DNA from 3 places in the Clostridium fermenticellae genome. Region 3 is predicted to be linked to each of the others. Evidence: riboswitches for the same ligand, from Rfam matches in the RefSeq annotation. Region 3 holds a riboswitch; each other region holds the start of a gene.

Region 1 (5,567 bases), 1.4 Mb from region 3:
TATAGGAACTGTATTTTGTCCCTGCTTAACTCCCTTCAAATCTACAGAAGCTGATATATCACCATCTTTAAGATTATCTACTGCATATTTGGAACCTGAAACCACTACATTAACAGTACTTGCACTTAAACTTGCACTGTATGAACTATCAAGATTTACAGTTTGTATATTAACGCTCACTTGCTTTTGAGAGCTTTTATCAAAATCCACCTTTAATCTTACTGTATCACTTCCGTTTAAAAGCGTAACACCATAAGGAAGATTTACTTTTACATCTATTGAATCTCTGCCATTTATACTGCTTATATCTATTCCCTCTGTATCTATTTTAGATACTTTAGCTATTTCTGCATCACTACCAGTTATATCCACATTTGAATTCATTGGAAGTATTGAATTTATTCCATAATCACTTAAGTTTCCTGATAAATTTACATTTACCGGTACACTTTTAACTCTCACAACAGGAATAGACATATCTAAATATTTAGGTTCTATTTCTACATTCTTTATTATATTTCCCTGGGAATCTTCTGCTTTTAAGTAAACTTTTCTATTAACATCTTTTGAAATGTTCTGTATATTATACATTGTCTCAGTTTTTGCAACCTTTTCTATGTCTTTTTTAGCACCTTTAACTGTAACCTTTGTCGAACTTAGTTTTGGTTCCCGGGCGTAAAAGCCGCTTTTCGCTTTTCCCAAAAGCGTTAATTTAACCGGAACCACTTTACTCTTTAAATCTTCAATATTTATATTAACCCACAGATTGTCACTATTTACAACCCTGACTGAACTTGGGCTTTTCTTTATTTGAACCGGTATTTTATTTTTACCTTTTTTTACTACGTAAGATCCCAAATCTGATGTCAGTTCAAATTGAGATGATTTAACAGCATACAAGTCTGATGCATTTCCTTTTATAGTCAATTTTACAGTTAAATTTTCATCATCCACTGATATTATATTTGACTGCATAAGTACATTTCTATTTATAACCTGAACAGGTACTACTATTTTCCTCTCTCTTACAGGATTTTCAACGTTATATATAAAAAGCCACAATATAAATGAAACTATTACACAGCATACCTTCACTATCACCTGGTGTCTTTTTTGTTTTTTATCCATTGAATCACCCGCTCTCTAAAGGTTAACTTTTTATGCTGCCTTTTCTTTATAATTTTTGTAAGCGTACTTCTGAGTTTCTCTTCTGTATAATTTCTAGTCATATTACCATTTAAAACAAGCGAAATAGTTCCCGTTTCTTCTGATACAACAATTATAATAGCATCAGATTTTTCTGAAATTCCGATTGCTGCCCTGTGCCTTGTACCGAGTTTTTTATTTAATTCTCTATTTTCTGTAAGCGGCAAAAAACATCCTGAAGACACTACCCTGTCATTTCTAATTATAGTTGCACCATCATGAAGTGGAGTATTAACTACAAATATATTTTCAAGAAGAGCAGACGATACAATCGCATCTATCCTTGTTCCTGTTTTTATTATATCCTCAAGTCCTGTAAATTGCTCTATTATTACAAGGGCTCCTGTTCTTGAAACTGATAAATTTCCAATTGCAGTTACGATTTCATTAACTACTTTTTGTACAGTTTCCTCATTTGCAAATATCTGTCTGTCAGTAAAAGCTGTCCTTCCAAGGTGTTCGAGTGCACTTCGTATTTCTGGCTGAAATATAATTATAAGAGATAACACACCTATTGTAATCGTCTTTGATAATATCCAGTTAAGCATGGTAAGGTTTAAAAGATCACTTACAGGAATAAGAAATAAAATTAATACGATACCTTTTAAAAGTTGTTCAGCTCTAGTCTCCTTCATTAGCATGTAACCTTTATAAAAAATATATGAAACCACTAATATGTCCATTACCGAAAATATACTTATATTTTTTACCGAATTGATTACAATGTCTAATATCTCCACCTATTTCACTCCTTTATTAAGTGCACTATCACTTTAATGTCCTAATAATAACTCTTATGACTAAATTAAAGGGGATATGCCTTGAATTAATATAAAATTTCGCCTTATCTTTAATTATACACTATTTAATATTTCTTTATATCAAAAGAAAATCTAATTTATAAAATATTAATAAAAATAATAAAGTCTCTTGAATTTTTTTTAACTAATGGTTACAATACTACTAGCCTAAGTTTTCAAATTATATTTAAAACGCGGGGAAACCAGTATCTTGGGGTGAATCGTTTATTCGTAGGTTATGCCTTTACCGAACCCGTCAGCTAACCTCGTAGGTAAAAGGAGATGATTTATTTGAAAAGAAAACTTTTTATTTTTATGGTTATCTTTTTAGGGCTTTTAATATTTGTTCCATTTAAAGTAAGCGCAGTGGAAAACACTACTTCTGAAACTAACTTGTTTAATGAAAAAGAACAGGTGGTTCAAGTTTTCAACTACTATGATAAAAAACTTTATATTACCCAAAACGATCTAGATTTAATGTCAAAAGTGGTATATGCAGAAAGTAATTGTGAACCATTTGAAGGAAAGGTTGCAGTTGCTTCTGTGATTTTAAACCGATTAAAATATCCCGAATTTCCAAAGACAATAGAAGGAGTGGTAACTCAAAAAGGTGCTTTCTCTTGTGTAAATAGTAATGGAACAATCAATGCACCTAAGACAGATACCTGTTACAAAGCAGTTTTAGAAGCCTTAAAAGGATATGATCCAACAGGAAAAGCAGTTTTTTTCTATAATCCACAAATAGCGACATCAAGATGGATGAAAGATATAAATAAAAAGAATGTAAAAGCAATAGGAAATCATGTATTCTTCGTTGTAAATTAACATATGAATATCCCTGAATTTTAAAATTCAGGGATATTTTTATTTTTGTAGAGAATCTATATATGACACAGCACTTAAAGCTGCAATTTGACCTTGACCAGCTGCTTTCATATACTGATATGGTTTTCCGGCACAATCTCCGGCAGCATAACAACCGCGTATATTTGTCTTCATATTAGCATCCACTTTTATATGCCCTCCATCAAGTTCTATTCCTGGAACAAGTTGATCGGGTGCTATACTGTCTTTTAGTATAAAAACTCCATCTGTATTTATTTCTCTATGTTTTAATACAAGTTTTTCTACTTTATTATTTCCTACAATTTCAACTGGTTTATCCAATACTATTTCTATATTATTGTTGAGCTTTAAATCCTTATTATACATAGGTACATAGTACAATTTTGATGCAAGTTCACCGACAAAATTGGCTTCTTTTTCTGCTTCTTTATTATAGCCTACAATTGTCACGACTCTTCCTCTATATAAAGGTGCATCACACGTAGCACAATATCCAACACCTCTGCCAAGGAATTCCTGTTCACCTCTCAGTAGATTCACAGACTGTACACCGGTTGCTATTACAAGTGCTCTAGACTCATAATTTTTTTGATTTACAGACATTACAAAATAATTTCCCATAGCATATACTGCATTTATTCTTTCATACGTTATACTTATACCCATTGAATCTATATGGTTTTTAACTTTATCTTTAAGGTCGCTTCCTTTTATATTATAAAAGCCAAGATAATTATTAATTCGTGGAGCCATATTAAGCTTATTACTCAAATTCTCATTTCCAAACACTATAATATTTTTATTCCTAATCTTTGAGTTTACAGCCGCTGATAATCCTGCCACACCACTTCCTATTATTGCTATATCATATCTATCATCCACAATATTCACCTCTAGATATAATCTTCTATAACACCTTTTACAGCGTCTTTTGGTCTGAAGCCAACAAGAGTTTTTGCTGGTTTCCCATCTTTAAATATAATAACTGTAGGTATACTTGCTACATTATATTCCATTGATGAAACTGGATTCTCATCTACATTTAATTTATAAAATTTCGATTTTCCATCTAATTCATCTGAAATTTCCTCCATAACAGGTCCGAGCATTTTACAAGGTCCGCACCAAGGTGCCCAAAAATCTACTATTACAGGAACCTTTTTTTCTTCAATAACTTCTGAAAAATTAGTATCTTTTATTTCATTTACCATAACTTTCTACCTCCTTATACCCTTATGGGGTATTTTTATAATTTTATTTTATATTAACCATTGTATTTAGTCAATAGTTTTTAATAATTATTATTAATAAAAACCAGATTGAATTTTGTATATATATTTTTTGCTTTTATAATAATATATATGTACTTTAAATTTAGGATGTCAAAAATTTTTTAAAGTATTTATTGACATACATTAAAATTTATAGTAAGCTTTCTAATAAAATATTAAAAATTATGTAGATTTTTTATAAATAATTATTCAATTAAGTAAAAAATTTTGGGTGGTACCGTGAACAGACATTCGTCCAAAGGCGGATCGTCTGTTTTTTTATACAATAGATTAATAAATTTAAATTTTAATAATTAGAGGGGGCTAACTTTTGAAAACTGAAGTAATTGAAAAATTAAAACAAATATGCGGAAATGATTTTGCAACAAATGATTTATCTCAAATACAGGGGTATTTATACGATGAAACTGAAAATCTGATTCGTCCTGAAGCTTCGAAGGAGTGTATTGTTGTAAAGCCATCATCATCAGAAGAAATATCAGAAATTCTAAAATATGCAAACGAAAAACTAATACCCGTAGTTTCACGAGGTGGTGGTACTGGAGTTGTTAGTGGTGTTATTCCTACAAGACCAAGTATAATAATATCTCTTGAAAGACTTAACAAATTAGTTGAACTTGATGAAAAAAATTTGATGATCACAGTAGAATCTGGAGTAACTCTTGCATCCCTACTGGAAATTTTGAGCAATAGCAGTGATTTATTTTTTCCGGTTCATCCCGGGGATGAAGGCGCACAAATAGGAGGAATGGTCGCAACAAACGCCGGTGGTACCGGTGCTGTAAAACATGGAATAATGAGAAATCATGTAAAGGCACTCGAGATTGTTTTGCCTACTGGCGAACTGGTGACCCTTGGTGGAAAACTGTTAAAAAACAATATGGGATACGACCTTCTACATTTGATAATTGGCAGTGAAGGCACTTTAGGAATCATAACAAAGGTGACTTTAAGACTTTATGCAAAAAGCAACTACAGCGGAACTCTGGTCGTATCATTTGATTCAACCAGAGATGCTGCAAACTCCGTTCCAGCTATACTCCAATCCGGTATCACTCCACGTGCCATCGAATATGTTGAGAGAAGTATAGCAATTAAAGCTGCAAAACATATAGGAACTACATGGCCTTCTGAAAATGGTTCTGTTGACCTCATTTTTATAATTGATGGTTCTAGTGAGGATGAGTTATATGATACGAGCGAAAAAATAGTTGAAATATGTGAGGCTAATAATGCTGTAGATAGTATAATAGCAGAAAGCAGCAAGGAACAGAAACGTATTTTGGATATTAGAAGTAATGTATACACTCCTTACAAGGAACATGTAGCTGATGGTCTCGATATGGCTGTTCCTCCTTCATCCATACCTGATTTCATAGATGATATAACTAGAATCGCCAAAAAATACAATACAGAAATACCT
Region 2 (5,567 bases), 310 kb from region 3:
TGCTAAAAATATAGAAGATAAAATGAACAGCTTTATTCCCGAAAAAGTGCAGGCTTTGGTATCAAAAGCTGTAGAAAACATGATAAAAGCGGTTATAGATGGGTGCAAATATAGTTCTTCAATAAAACCAATTTATAATATGTGCCTGCAGGAGCGTGAAAAACTTGTAATAGAAAAAATGAAAACTTACAGAAATCTTGCATCAGCAAGTGGAGCCGGTACTGGTGCAGCTGGGATGTTAATTGGAATGGCTGATTTTCCTGTACTTTTAAGTTTGAAAATGAATTTTTTATTTGACGCAGCTGGAATTTATGGATTTAATGCAAAAAATTATAAGGAAAGATTATATATATTATATGTATTTCAGATAGCTTTTTCGAGTCAAAAAAGGAGAAATGAGATCTATAATATAATTTCAAATTGGGAGTCTTACTCGAATAATCTTCCTAAAGATAAGGATAGTTTTGATTGGAGAACATTTCAACAGGAATATAGAGATTATATAGACATTGCTAAAACACTTCAACTAATTCCGGGGTTTGGCGCAATAGTTGGAGCATATGCTAATTACAAACTTATGGAGAAATTATGCAAGGTAGCTATGAATGCATATAGGTTTAGAGTATTTAAAATAGAGGATTGATTTAAAACACCTAATTGTAATTTGATTAGACTAATTATGTTAAAATATAATGGTACGTATATTTTAACATAGTGATAAAGGGAGTGTAGTTTTTATGATGAATGTGGATATTGAAAAGTGTATAGGATGTGGGAAATGTTCTGAGGATTGTTTTGTCAGTGATATAGAAATTGTAGATGGAAAAGCTGAAATTAATAATGTAACTTGCATAAAGTGTGGACATTGCATAGCTGTGTGTCCTAAAAATGCAGTGTCAACGGATGAATACAATATGGAGGATGTGAAAGAATATAATAAAGAGGATTTTTTTGTTGATCCTGATATACTCTTGAATTTTATTAAGTTTAGAAGAACTATAAGACAATTTGAAGATAAAAAAATAGAAGATGAAAAAATTTTAAAAATTATAGAGGCTGGAAGATTTACTCAGACTGGAAGTAATATGCAGGATGTATCTTATATAGTTGTAAAGGACAAAATACAGGAGTTAAGGGGATTAATACTCAATAGTTTAAATCAAGCCGGAGAAAAAATACTTAAAGATCCAAATGAGCAAAATGTACTTCATCAAAGATATGCTAAAATGTGGATTAATATGTATAAACAGTGTGAGGAAAATCCTAAAAATGATAGATTATTTTTTAATGCTCCATTAGTAATAGTAGTTACAGCGAGAGAAGAAGTAAATGGGGCTCTAGCATCTTCAAATATGGAACTTATGATTGATGCTATGGGACTTGGAACGCTGTTTAGTGGCTTTTCTGCTGCAGCTGCTCAAATGGATGAGAGAATAGGTAAATTCCTTGGAGTTAAGAAAGGAAGAAAGGTTGTAACTTTTATGATAATTGGATATCCTGGAGTTAAATATTTAAGAACTGTGCCGAGAAAAAAGGCAGATATCCGCTGGAAATAGAATATAGGGCTTTCATGAGCCCTACACTATTTTTTAAATACGTTAAATTATAACATTTCCTCTAGATATCTTTAGCCCAAATATTCATACTTTCAAAATCACCACATAAATTGCAGTTGTTTACTAATGTACCTCTATAATTGTATCCTTGCTTACTTAATGCAATATTCATACCCTGACTTGTGGATTTAGACATACTATATAAGCTTATAAAATCTTTGTCTCTAATATCTTTTTCTAAAAGATAAATTATATTTGATATAATACCTTTGTCCCTATAATGAGGGTAGGTAGCACAATCGGCAATTTCTGCATTTAAATTTTCATAGTCAAGGTAGGCAGAAGCTGCACTTATTATCTTATCATTGAATACAGCAACCTTGCATAAAACATTTTTGCTCATATTTTGTATTAAGTAGTCTCTATTATATATAGAAGTTGGATATGCGAAAAATACCTCAGAAAACAATGATATTAATTCGCTTATATCGCTTTCTTTTGCATCTCTTATATGATATTTTAAGTTGTTGTTAAACTTAAACTTATCTTTCATATTTAAACTTTTAGTTAAGAACAAATTTTCAATATTACTATTTTTACATATTTTTCTATTGCTGCTTATAAAATATGACATACATAATGCATCTTCTCCTCTAAAATATGAGTCTATTTTACCTTCTGGAATAAATCCTGCATCACAAAAATTTTGAAAAGATTGAGAGTTACAATTGCATACAACTTTACTTAGATGCTGTTTTGAGGTAAAGTGTATTATTCTTTTTAGAGCCTGTACAGATATTTTATAAAAGTTAATTATTTTGACACGGCTGTTAACATAATCAATATATATTTTTACTTTGTCTATCCTGGCATAGTAATTATTATTTAATTTACATTTAGCAGAATTCACGATTTGTTTTCCTCCTAAAATTAGTAAAATATAAGTTCTATAATTATTACAAAAAATAATAAACTGCAGAGAAGTAACTGCAGTTTATTGAATGTCCAATTCATTTAAAATTTAATGAATCAGTAAAAGTATACTTAAAAACTTCTCTTCAACGCTTACGAGATTAGCTGACGGATTCGGGTCGAAGAAAAATAACCCTACTTATCTCATATTTGGATAAGACTCACCCCAAATGTGGTTCTCCCGTTCAAAAGATTCAGCGCTATCAATATTCGTCATTTTAAATATAAACATATCACTTTAATATAGGTATGTCAATATATTGTGATCACATTCAATAATAATTTTTCATATATTTTTTAAAATTAGAAATAATAATTACGAAGGGAGGAATATATATGAAGGAAGATAATATTAGAAATAACTTTAAAAAGAAACCAATAGAAAAGCATGATACTGCTCCTTTGGGTGATGTTTATAAGCAGGAACCCGACTCAAAGGTATCTATTCCTAGTGAACTTGATGTTGAAAATGCCAAGGATTTCGTTGATTCCAATGAAAAATAGTATTAAAGATAGAAAGCCTAACCACAAAGAGGTTAGACTTTTTATTTTGTTAATATTTGATAGAAGATAGTTTCTTATATATGTCGTATCTTTCATGGGCGTTAATTTCAGATTGTTTAAGGGCACTTTCGGCGACTTCAGGAAAAATATTTTTAAGTGATGAATAGCGTAGTTCGCCATTTATGAAATCCATATATGAACTTGTAGGTTCTTTGGAATCCAATATAAATGGATTTTCTCCCTGTTTTTTTAAAATAGGATTAAATCTATATAAATGCCAATAACCTGATTCAACGGCTTTTTTCTCTTCAGCAATGCTGGTTCCCATACCAGTTTTAATACCATGACTTATGCAGGGAGCATAGGCTATTACTAAAGAAGGACCGTTATAAGATTCAGCTTCAGTAATTGCTTTAATTGCATGATTCATGTTTGCACCTAGTGATATTTGAGTAACGTAAACATATCCATAAGTCATGGCCATAAGACCCAAATCTTTTTTGCGTGTTTTCTTACCGCGTGCAGCAAGCTTTGCAACTGCACCAGTAGGAGTTGATTTAGATGACTGTCCACCGGTATTTGAATAAACTTCAGTATCCATTACTAATATATTAACATCATCGCCTAATGATAAAACTTGATCTAATCCTCCAAAGCCTATATCATATGCCCAGCCATCACCACCAATTAACCAGTGTGATTTTTTGATCAGGTAATCTTTTCTTAGAAGTATTTCATGTAAGGTATTATTTTCCTTATAGTTTTCATTTATAATGAGTTCAAGTATTTTTTCAGATGATTTCTTTGAAATATCAGTATTATTATATCCATCAAGCCATTCTTTAAAAGCTTTTTTAAGATTAGGATTTATATTTGTTGATATTGCCTGCTTAATTAAATCAGCAAGTTTTTCTCTTATCTGAGTTACTGCAAGAAACATTCCATAACCGTATTCGGCATTATCTTCAAATAATGAATTTCCCCATGAAGGACCCTTACCAAAGCAGTTTGTGGTATAAGCGATTGCCGGTGCTGAGGCTCCCCAAATTGATGAACAACCTGTTGCGTTGGCTATCATCATCCTATCTCCATAAAGTTGAGTCAAGAGTTTTATATAAGGTGTTTCACCGCAACCCGGGCATGCACCATTAAATTCGAGCAGTGGCTTAGAAAATTGGCTCCCCTTAACTGTATGGATATCCATTAAGTTTTGTTTAGGAGAAATTTTTGATACATATTCGAAATTTTTCGACTGATTTTCAATCTGTTTCTGTGCCGGTTTCATTACAAGTGCTTTACCAGGAGCAGGACATATATTGGCACAGTTTCCACATCCAGTACAATCAAGAGGACTTATTTGAATACGATATTCCAGATTTTCCATTCCTTTTCCGACTGCTTTTTTTGTTAAAAAGTTTTTAGGGGCATTTTTGACCTCATCGTTATTTAGTAGACATGGCCTTATAACTGAATGAGGGCACACATATGAACATTGATTGCATTGAATACATTTATCAATCTGCCATTCAGGTACAAATACTGCTATACCACGCTTTTCATAAGCTGTTACTCCAGGTGGATAAGTGCCATCCTCTAATCCATTAAAGGCACTGACTGGAAGTGAATCACCTTCTTGCCTTGCAATAGGTCTTTCAATTCTCCTTATAAAATCAGGAATATCTTCTTCAGGAACCGGCGCATCTTTTGCATCCTTCCAGGAATCTGGTATAGCAACCTTGTGTGAGGCATTCACTCCAGCGTCTATTGCTGCTTTGTTTGCATCAACTATATTTTTACCTTTTTTGCCATAGGTATGTTCCACAGACTCCTTTAAATAATTAATTGCTTGATCTTGTGGAAGTATGTTTGCGAGCTTGAAAAATATTGCTTGCATTACCATATTTATTCTAGAGCCTAATCCGACTTTTTGAGCTATAGATACTGCATCTACTGTATAAAACTGTATATTGTTTTGAGCAATATATCTTTTCATCTTTGAAGGTAAATTATCCTCTAGTTCATTTTCATTCCAGGGGCAATTTAAAACAAAGGTACCATTTTTCTTTAAACCTTTTAAAATATCTATATTATATATGAATGATTTGTTATGGCAGGCAGTGTAATCTGATTCATATACTAAATAAGGAGATTTTATTGGCTTGCTTCCAAATCTCAGGTGAGAGACTGTACTTCCACCAGATTTTTTACTGTCATATGAAAAATAAGCTTGACAGTACAAATCTGTTTTATCACCTATTATTTTGACTGCTGTTTTGTTTGCACCAACTGTACCATCAGAACCTAGACCGTAAAATTTACATCTAATAGTTCCTTCAGGTGTTGTATCTATTATTTCTTCTTCAGCTAAAGATGTATTTGTAACGTCGTCTATTATTCCAATTGTAAATCCATTTTTAGGAGTAAATGCTTCAAGATTTTTAAACACAGCTAGAATTTGGGAAGGCGTTGTATCCTTTGAACCTAACCCATATCGTCCACCGACTATGACAGGTTTATTTGAATTATTGTAAAATG
Region 3 (5,567 bases):
AAAATTGATTTTACTAAGGAACAATTTAAAATACTTATGGAGTTGGTGTACCTTGGAAACACCATTATTAATGATTTTAATATTCCTTCTGAAAGAGAGACAGAGTATGAAAATATGGAAAATTACATATATTCTTTTTGTAGCGATTTTGGCTACAGGGAATATGTAGATTACAGTAATGAGTACAAGGTATTTTGCCCAACCAATAAATTCGATAGAGAAGTTGAATCTAAAATTAGGTCCTATGATGAAAATGTTTTCTATAGAGAATTGGTAAACAGGCTAGCAAAGAGGGATGCAAAAAAAGAATTTAGCAAAAGGGTAAATCAGGATAATTTTAGTGAATTTTTAAAATTGCAGTTTGAAATTGAAGAAAAGTATGATGAAGAATTATTAAATAATGATTTAGAAAATATTAAAGTTGATTTTAAATCAAACAATGTAAAAAAGAACGTTTTAAAGTAAAAGCTGTATACGTTTCCTTTAATTAAATAGAGTAATAATATAAAAAATACACAAACTTCTAGTGTAAACAAAATAACTTGATAATTTAAAAGGAGGAAATAATTATGGCAAGTAGAGGAAATAAAGTATTAGTTCCACAGGCTAAGGAAGGTTTAAGTAAATTTAAGATGGAGGCAGCAAGAGAAGTTGGAGTTAATTTAAAAGAAGGATATAATGGAGATCTTACTTCTAGACAAAATGGTTCCGTAGGAGGCCAGATGACAAAAAAGATGATAGAAGCTTATGAACAAAATATGAAATAGTGAGTTAATGTTTATCATAATTATATAATTAAAGGGTATAGAGTATAAATGAATCTTCTGATTTATTTGTATTCCATACCCCTTTTTTAGCTAAAAATAGGTATATGGATACCCTAATTTTATAGTTCAGAATATAATAGTTGTAGTATATATTTTTTGAATTTTGGTGTGGATAAAATATTTATAAAGTAGTATTATTTTTGTTATAATGAAATGAAACTGACATATTTTATAAGGAGCAATTAATATGAGTGTTAAAGAAACTATAATTAGATTAATTTTGGCTATTCTTATTGGTGGTATCATAGGATATGAAAGAGAACACAAAAATAGACCAGCAGGTTTTATAACGCATATTTTAGTTTGTCTTGGAGCATGTGTTATATCTATGATACAAGTATGTGATGTGGATAAAACTGTAAGTATAATACTTGAACATCCTCAATTATCAAGTGCTTTGAAGGTTGATATAGGAAGACTTGGAGCACAAGTTATAAGTGGAATTGGATTTCTCGGTGCAGGTACTATAATAAGAGAAAAAGGATCTGTAACAGGACTTACAACTGCAGCTAGTCTCTGGGTGGTTGCATGTATTGGACTTGCGGTAGGTCTTGGATATTATAATTTGAGTATATTATCGGCAGTAGCAGCTGTAATATCACTTGTTGTACTGAAAAGAGTCGAATTAATTTTTTCAGAAAAAAGAGATTTACTTAATATAGATGTGAAATATAAAGATAAAGGAGAGATTATTAATAAGATAAATTCTTGCTTAAAAAATCAAAATTTTGAAATTAGGGATATCAATTTTTTGTCTAAGGCCGATTATGATGTTGAGTCTGAGTATAAGAAGGGGACATTTAGCATATTTTTGTCAAGACATGAAAAAGATAAAAAAGTTATAAATGAACTTATGTCCATAGAGGAAGTGGTAAGAATTACAATTAAATAATTATCACCAATATTGTATATTTTCATATAATAAAAGTGAGCTAAAGATTAAAAAGTGATGAATTTAAGATTATAGATTGATAAACTATAGATGGCGCAACTAAAGTTAAAATTAAAAAAGACACTACTAATTTTTTATTTAAATAAATAGGGCAGAGGAGAATATGAGCTCCTCTGCTTTAATTAATGTGTAAATACCATTTTACCACTTCTTAAAGTTATAGGTCTTGACCAAAGCCATGAATTAGTTGCACTGTCATCAAAATAATATATTGCTCCATTTGTAGGATCATATCCTTGAAGGGCATCTAAGGCTGCTTTTTTTGCTTCATCTGAGGCTGCTTTATTAATCCATCCATTTTGAACTGGAGTAAATTGATAGTAGTTGTCAGATTTCTGATATATAACTGAGCTTATGGAATTTGGAAATTCACTGCTCTTGACTCTGTTTACAACGACAGCGGCGACACCAACTTCAGCTTTATAGGGTTGTCCCTGAGATTCAGACATAACAAGTCTGGCTAAAAGGTCCAAATCATTATTATTGTATGAAATTACAGAATTAGTATTAGAATTTTTTGTTGTGCTGACAGCTTGTACATTATTATCATAACTTGTATTTGCTGCAGGCACATTTAATTTTTGGCCTGAATAAATCGTGTTGTCCCATTTATCATTTGCTTTTTTTAGCTGATCTGTTGTAATTCCATATTTTTTTGCTATAAAGTATAGAGAATCTCCATTTTTTACTGTGTAAATATCTGCAGGCACATTTAGCGTCTGACCCGGATATACGTTCGAATTTTTAAGATTATTATTTTTCATCAAATCATTAGAGTTTGTATAAAAAAGTTTACCTATAGTAAATAAAGAATCACCTTGTGTAACTTTATAGCTGGCAGCTTGTACAGGTGTAAAAGCAAATAATGATAAAGATACACCAACAAGTAAAGTTCCTATGCTTTTAAATTTTAGCATTAATTATATCCCTCCATCTTGCCTTCGAGGTTAGTTGACGGGTTTGGGTTAGAGGTACCCTACTTAAAAATTAAGATTCACCCCAAAATAAATTCCCCGTACTCCATAAAGGAGATTCGGCATGTTTTATTGTTTAAGTGCTCATGGGTGTTATTATAACAAATGTGGTTATGGACAACCATATTAAACTAGAGGTAACTGAGTATAAATGTGTAAGTATATATAATATGTGCAAATTTTAACTTATAGTTGTATTATTGTTTGTAGATAGGAATTGGAGGTTACAAGTATGTTTAAAAGTTTTGAAGTAGAAAATGAACGTGGATTTATAATAAGAGGAGTTATAAATAGGCCGGACAAATCCGGAAAATTCCCATGTCTTATTTACTGTCATGGTTTCACAGGGCATAAACTTGAAACACATGGAATGTTTGCAAAAATAGCTAAAATGCTTGAAAGAAAGGATATAGTTTCTATAAGATTTGATTTTACGGGAAATGGTGAAAGTGATGGCGAGTTTAAAGATATGACAATGTCTACCGAGATTCAGGACTTTAATGATATATTAAAGTTTAGTACTAATTTGAGTTTTGTAGATGCTAATAATATAAATGTAATTGGATTTAGTATGGGGGGAGCTATAGCATTAATAGTGTCATCCTCAAATACGCTTATTAAAAATACTATTTTAATAAGTCCTGCGGTAAATATGTATGATCTTATAGTGTCACAAATAATAGGAGAAAAATTAGATGAAATTAATAAGTACGGGACTGTAAATTTTGACGGATATTTTTTGGGGAAGGATACAATTGATGATATTTTTAACTATAACATATTTGATTATGCTGAAAAAATAAATCAAAATGTTCTTATAATTCATGGAACTTGTGATGAATCTGTATCACCAGTTTATTCAATAAAACTGGAGAATTTAATAGGTAATAATGCCAGTTTGGTTTATATAAATGGAGCATCTCATTGTTATTATAAAAGAGATGAGCAATCTAAGCTTTTTGACGTTATATTAAACTTCTGTGTAAATAATATAATAACAGGGCGTCCTTTGAATTAGACACCCTATTTATAGTTTATTTTGCAGTACCTTTAAGATCATAAAGTGTTTCATTTGTGTTCATTTTACCAAATCCGGAATGCTTATCATTTGATTGATTTTTTGTAGTATTTTCCTTCCACTCACTTTCAGAAACTGTTTTTCCGTTTTTCTTAATCCAGTTCATTATCTCATTTGAGTCTCTTCCTCCCATGCTGCCTGTCAATACATATCTTACTTCTCCCTTTTTAACCATCTCTTTAAATTGAGCTAAGGTTAGTATCTTATCAGATCCGGAGAATCCCCCGAGAGCCATAACACTCTTGCCACTTTCAATTATTATACCTTCTGCAGAGGCGGAACTTGATACAACAAGTGCATATTTTTCATTTGTAACATGATTGTCTAGGAATTTTATAAGCTTTTGATCTCTATTATTGCTTTGACTTCCCATTGCCATAAAGTTGCTTGATCTGCTTTTTGTTAAAAGTTCTAATCCTGCGGCAGGCATATTTCCACTTACACCATGAGTTAAAGTAGCAGCAGAACCAATTGCAGGTGTGGTCAAAATCCCTATAAGCGCAGTTGCTGTAAATATCTTGGCAAAACTTGAAGAATTTTTCCCATTGCCTGAATTCTCCTTTTTTATTGTGCGATACAATATAAGCAGTACTGCGGATGCAAAGCATAGAACTAAAGCTGCTATTATTATATATTTTATAGTAGAAGATATGCTTGAAGCAAAGTAGGATAACATTAATAGATGCATTAAGCCTTCTACAATAAATGCTATAGGCAGTATATAAGCCTTAATTCCGCCTTGTTTGTAGAGCTTCCACATTGCAGTAATTCCTATTCCGGACAATGCAGCAATTGGTGCAGCTAGCATTGATAAATAGTATTGGTGGAATAAACCTTTTGTGAAGCTGAAATATATAAATTCCGGCACGAGCCATGTAAACCATAATATTAAATCCAGCTTTTGCCTGTTATCAAAAGGAGCTTTCAGCTTTTGAACTATTGCAGCTGCTATAAATCCTAAAAGTGATAGAGGCAGGAACCACACTATTTGATCAGACAAAATATTCTTGGAGAATAATCTTGTAATTCCAGCTTGTGTTTGACCTCCAAAATTTCCCGAAAGTCCGTTTGATGAACCAGGGCCGCCGCCATTTGGAGATTTACCATCCATGCTGCGTTGTGACCAATCTGTTTTACCAAAGCCACCTCCATTTGGGAAACTACCATTTTTGCTGTGTTGTGACCGGTTTGTTTTATTAGTACTATTATTAGAAACATTTCCGTTTTGTTTAGCATTATTTTTATTACCACCTGAACCTGATGGAGGAGTCATACCCATACCTTGAAAATTACCGTTTTTAGAACTGTTCCTTGAATTATTAGGATTATCACGAGAACTTTTACCTTGAAAACCTCCACCATTCATGCCGCCACCTGAACTAGCTAATCTTTCAAGGCCATTATGACCGGATATAAGTTCCATAACAGTATTATTTGTGCTGCTCCCGACAAATGGTCTGTTGGATGTCGGAACTAAATCAACTGCAATTGCCCAGGAAAAAGATATTACAACAAGAACTACTGTGCTTATAACAAGGTGTTTTATTCTTTTCTTCAATGAGGCAGCTGTGGAAATTAAGTATGTTATATAAAGTGCAGGAACTATCATATAAGCTTGAAGCATTTTTATGTTAAAACCTATGCCTACAAGTGCAAGACTTATAAGGAGATATTTAAATTTACCTTTTTCTGCTGCCTTAGATAAAAATAAGCAGGAAACAAGTAGTGTAACTATT

The links. Region 3 has a riboswitch for cyclic di-AMP ahead of D4Z93_RS07995 (cell wall hydrolase). Riboswitches for the same ligand answer to the same signal wherever they lie in the genome.
Region 1: it holds a riboswitch for cyclic di-AMP, as region 3 does, so the genes downstream of both, D4Z93_RS01575 (cell wall hydrolase) here and D4Z93_RS07995 (cell wall hydrolase) in region 3, are expected to answer to the same signal.
Region 2: it holds a riboswitch for cyclic di-AMP, as region 3 does, so the genes downstream of both, ablB (putative beta-lysine N-acetyltransferase) here and D4Z93_RS07995 (cell wall hydrolase) in region 3, are expected to answer to the same signal.

What each region holds. Positions count from the first base shown of each region.
Region 1 is NZ_CP032416.1:298,117-303,683, reverse strand. It holds gene D4Z93_RS01585 (CdaR family protein) at 1-1,128, opposite strand, end outside; gene cdaA (diadenylate cyclase CdaA) at 1,098-1,946, opposite strand; cyclic di-AMP (ydaO/yuaA leader) riboswitch at 2,162-2,295, shown strand; gene D4Z93_RS01575 (cell wall hydrolase) at 2,298-2,831, shown strand; gene D4Z93_RS01570 (NAD(P)/FAD-dependent oxidoreductase) at 2,871-3,734, opposite strand; gene trxA (thioredoxin) at 3,746-4,063, opposite strand; gene D4Z93_RS01560 (FAD-binding oxidoreductase) at 4,455-5,567, shown strand, end outside.
Region 2 is NZ_CP032416.1:2,030,221-2,035,787, reverse strand. It holds gene D4Z93_RS09505 (EcsC family protein) at 1-643, shown strand, start outside; gene D4Z93_RS09500 (nitroreductase family protein) at 738-1,556, shown strand; gene ablB (putative beta-lysine N-acetyltransferase) at 1,618-2,466, opposite strand; cyclic di-AMP (ydaO/yuaA leader) riboswitch at 2,604-2,738, opposite strand; gene D4Z93_RS09490 (CDIF630_02480 family spore surface protein) at 2,865-3,032, shown strand; gene nifJ (pyruvate:ferredoxin (flavodoxin) oxidoreductase) at 3,082-5,567, opposite strand, start outside.
Region 3 is NZ_CP032416.1:1,721,901-1,727,467, reverse strand. It holds gene D4Z93_RS08010 (hypothetical protein) at 1-465, shown strand, start outside; gene D4Z93_RS08005 (alpha/beta-type small acid-soluble spore protein) at 570-767, shown strand; gene D4Z93_RS08000 (MgtC/SapB family protein) at 1,015-1,719, shown strand; gene D4Z93_RS07995 (cell wall hydrolase) at 1,902-2,696, opposite strand; cyclic di-AMP (ydaO/yuaA leader) riboswitch at 2,701-2,828, opposite strand; gene D4Z93_RS07990 (alpha/beta hydrolase) at 2,986-3,771, shown strand; gene D4Z93_RS07985 (glycosyltransferase family 39 protein) at 3,788-5,567, opposite strand, start outside.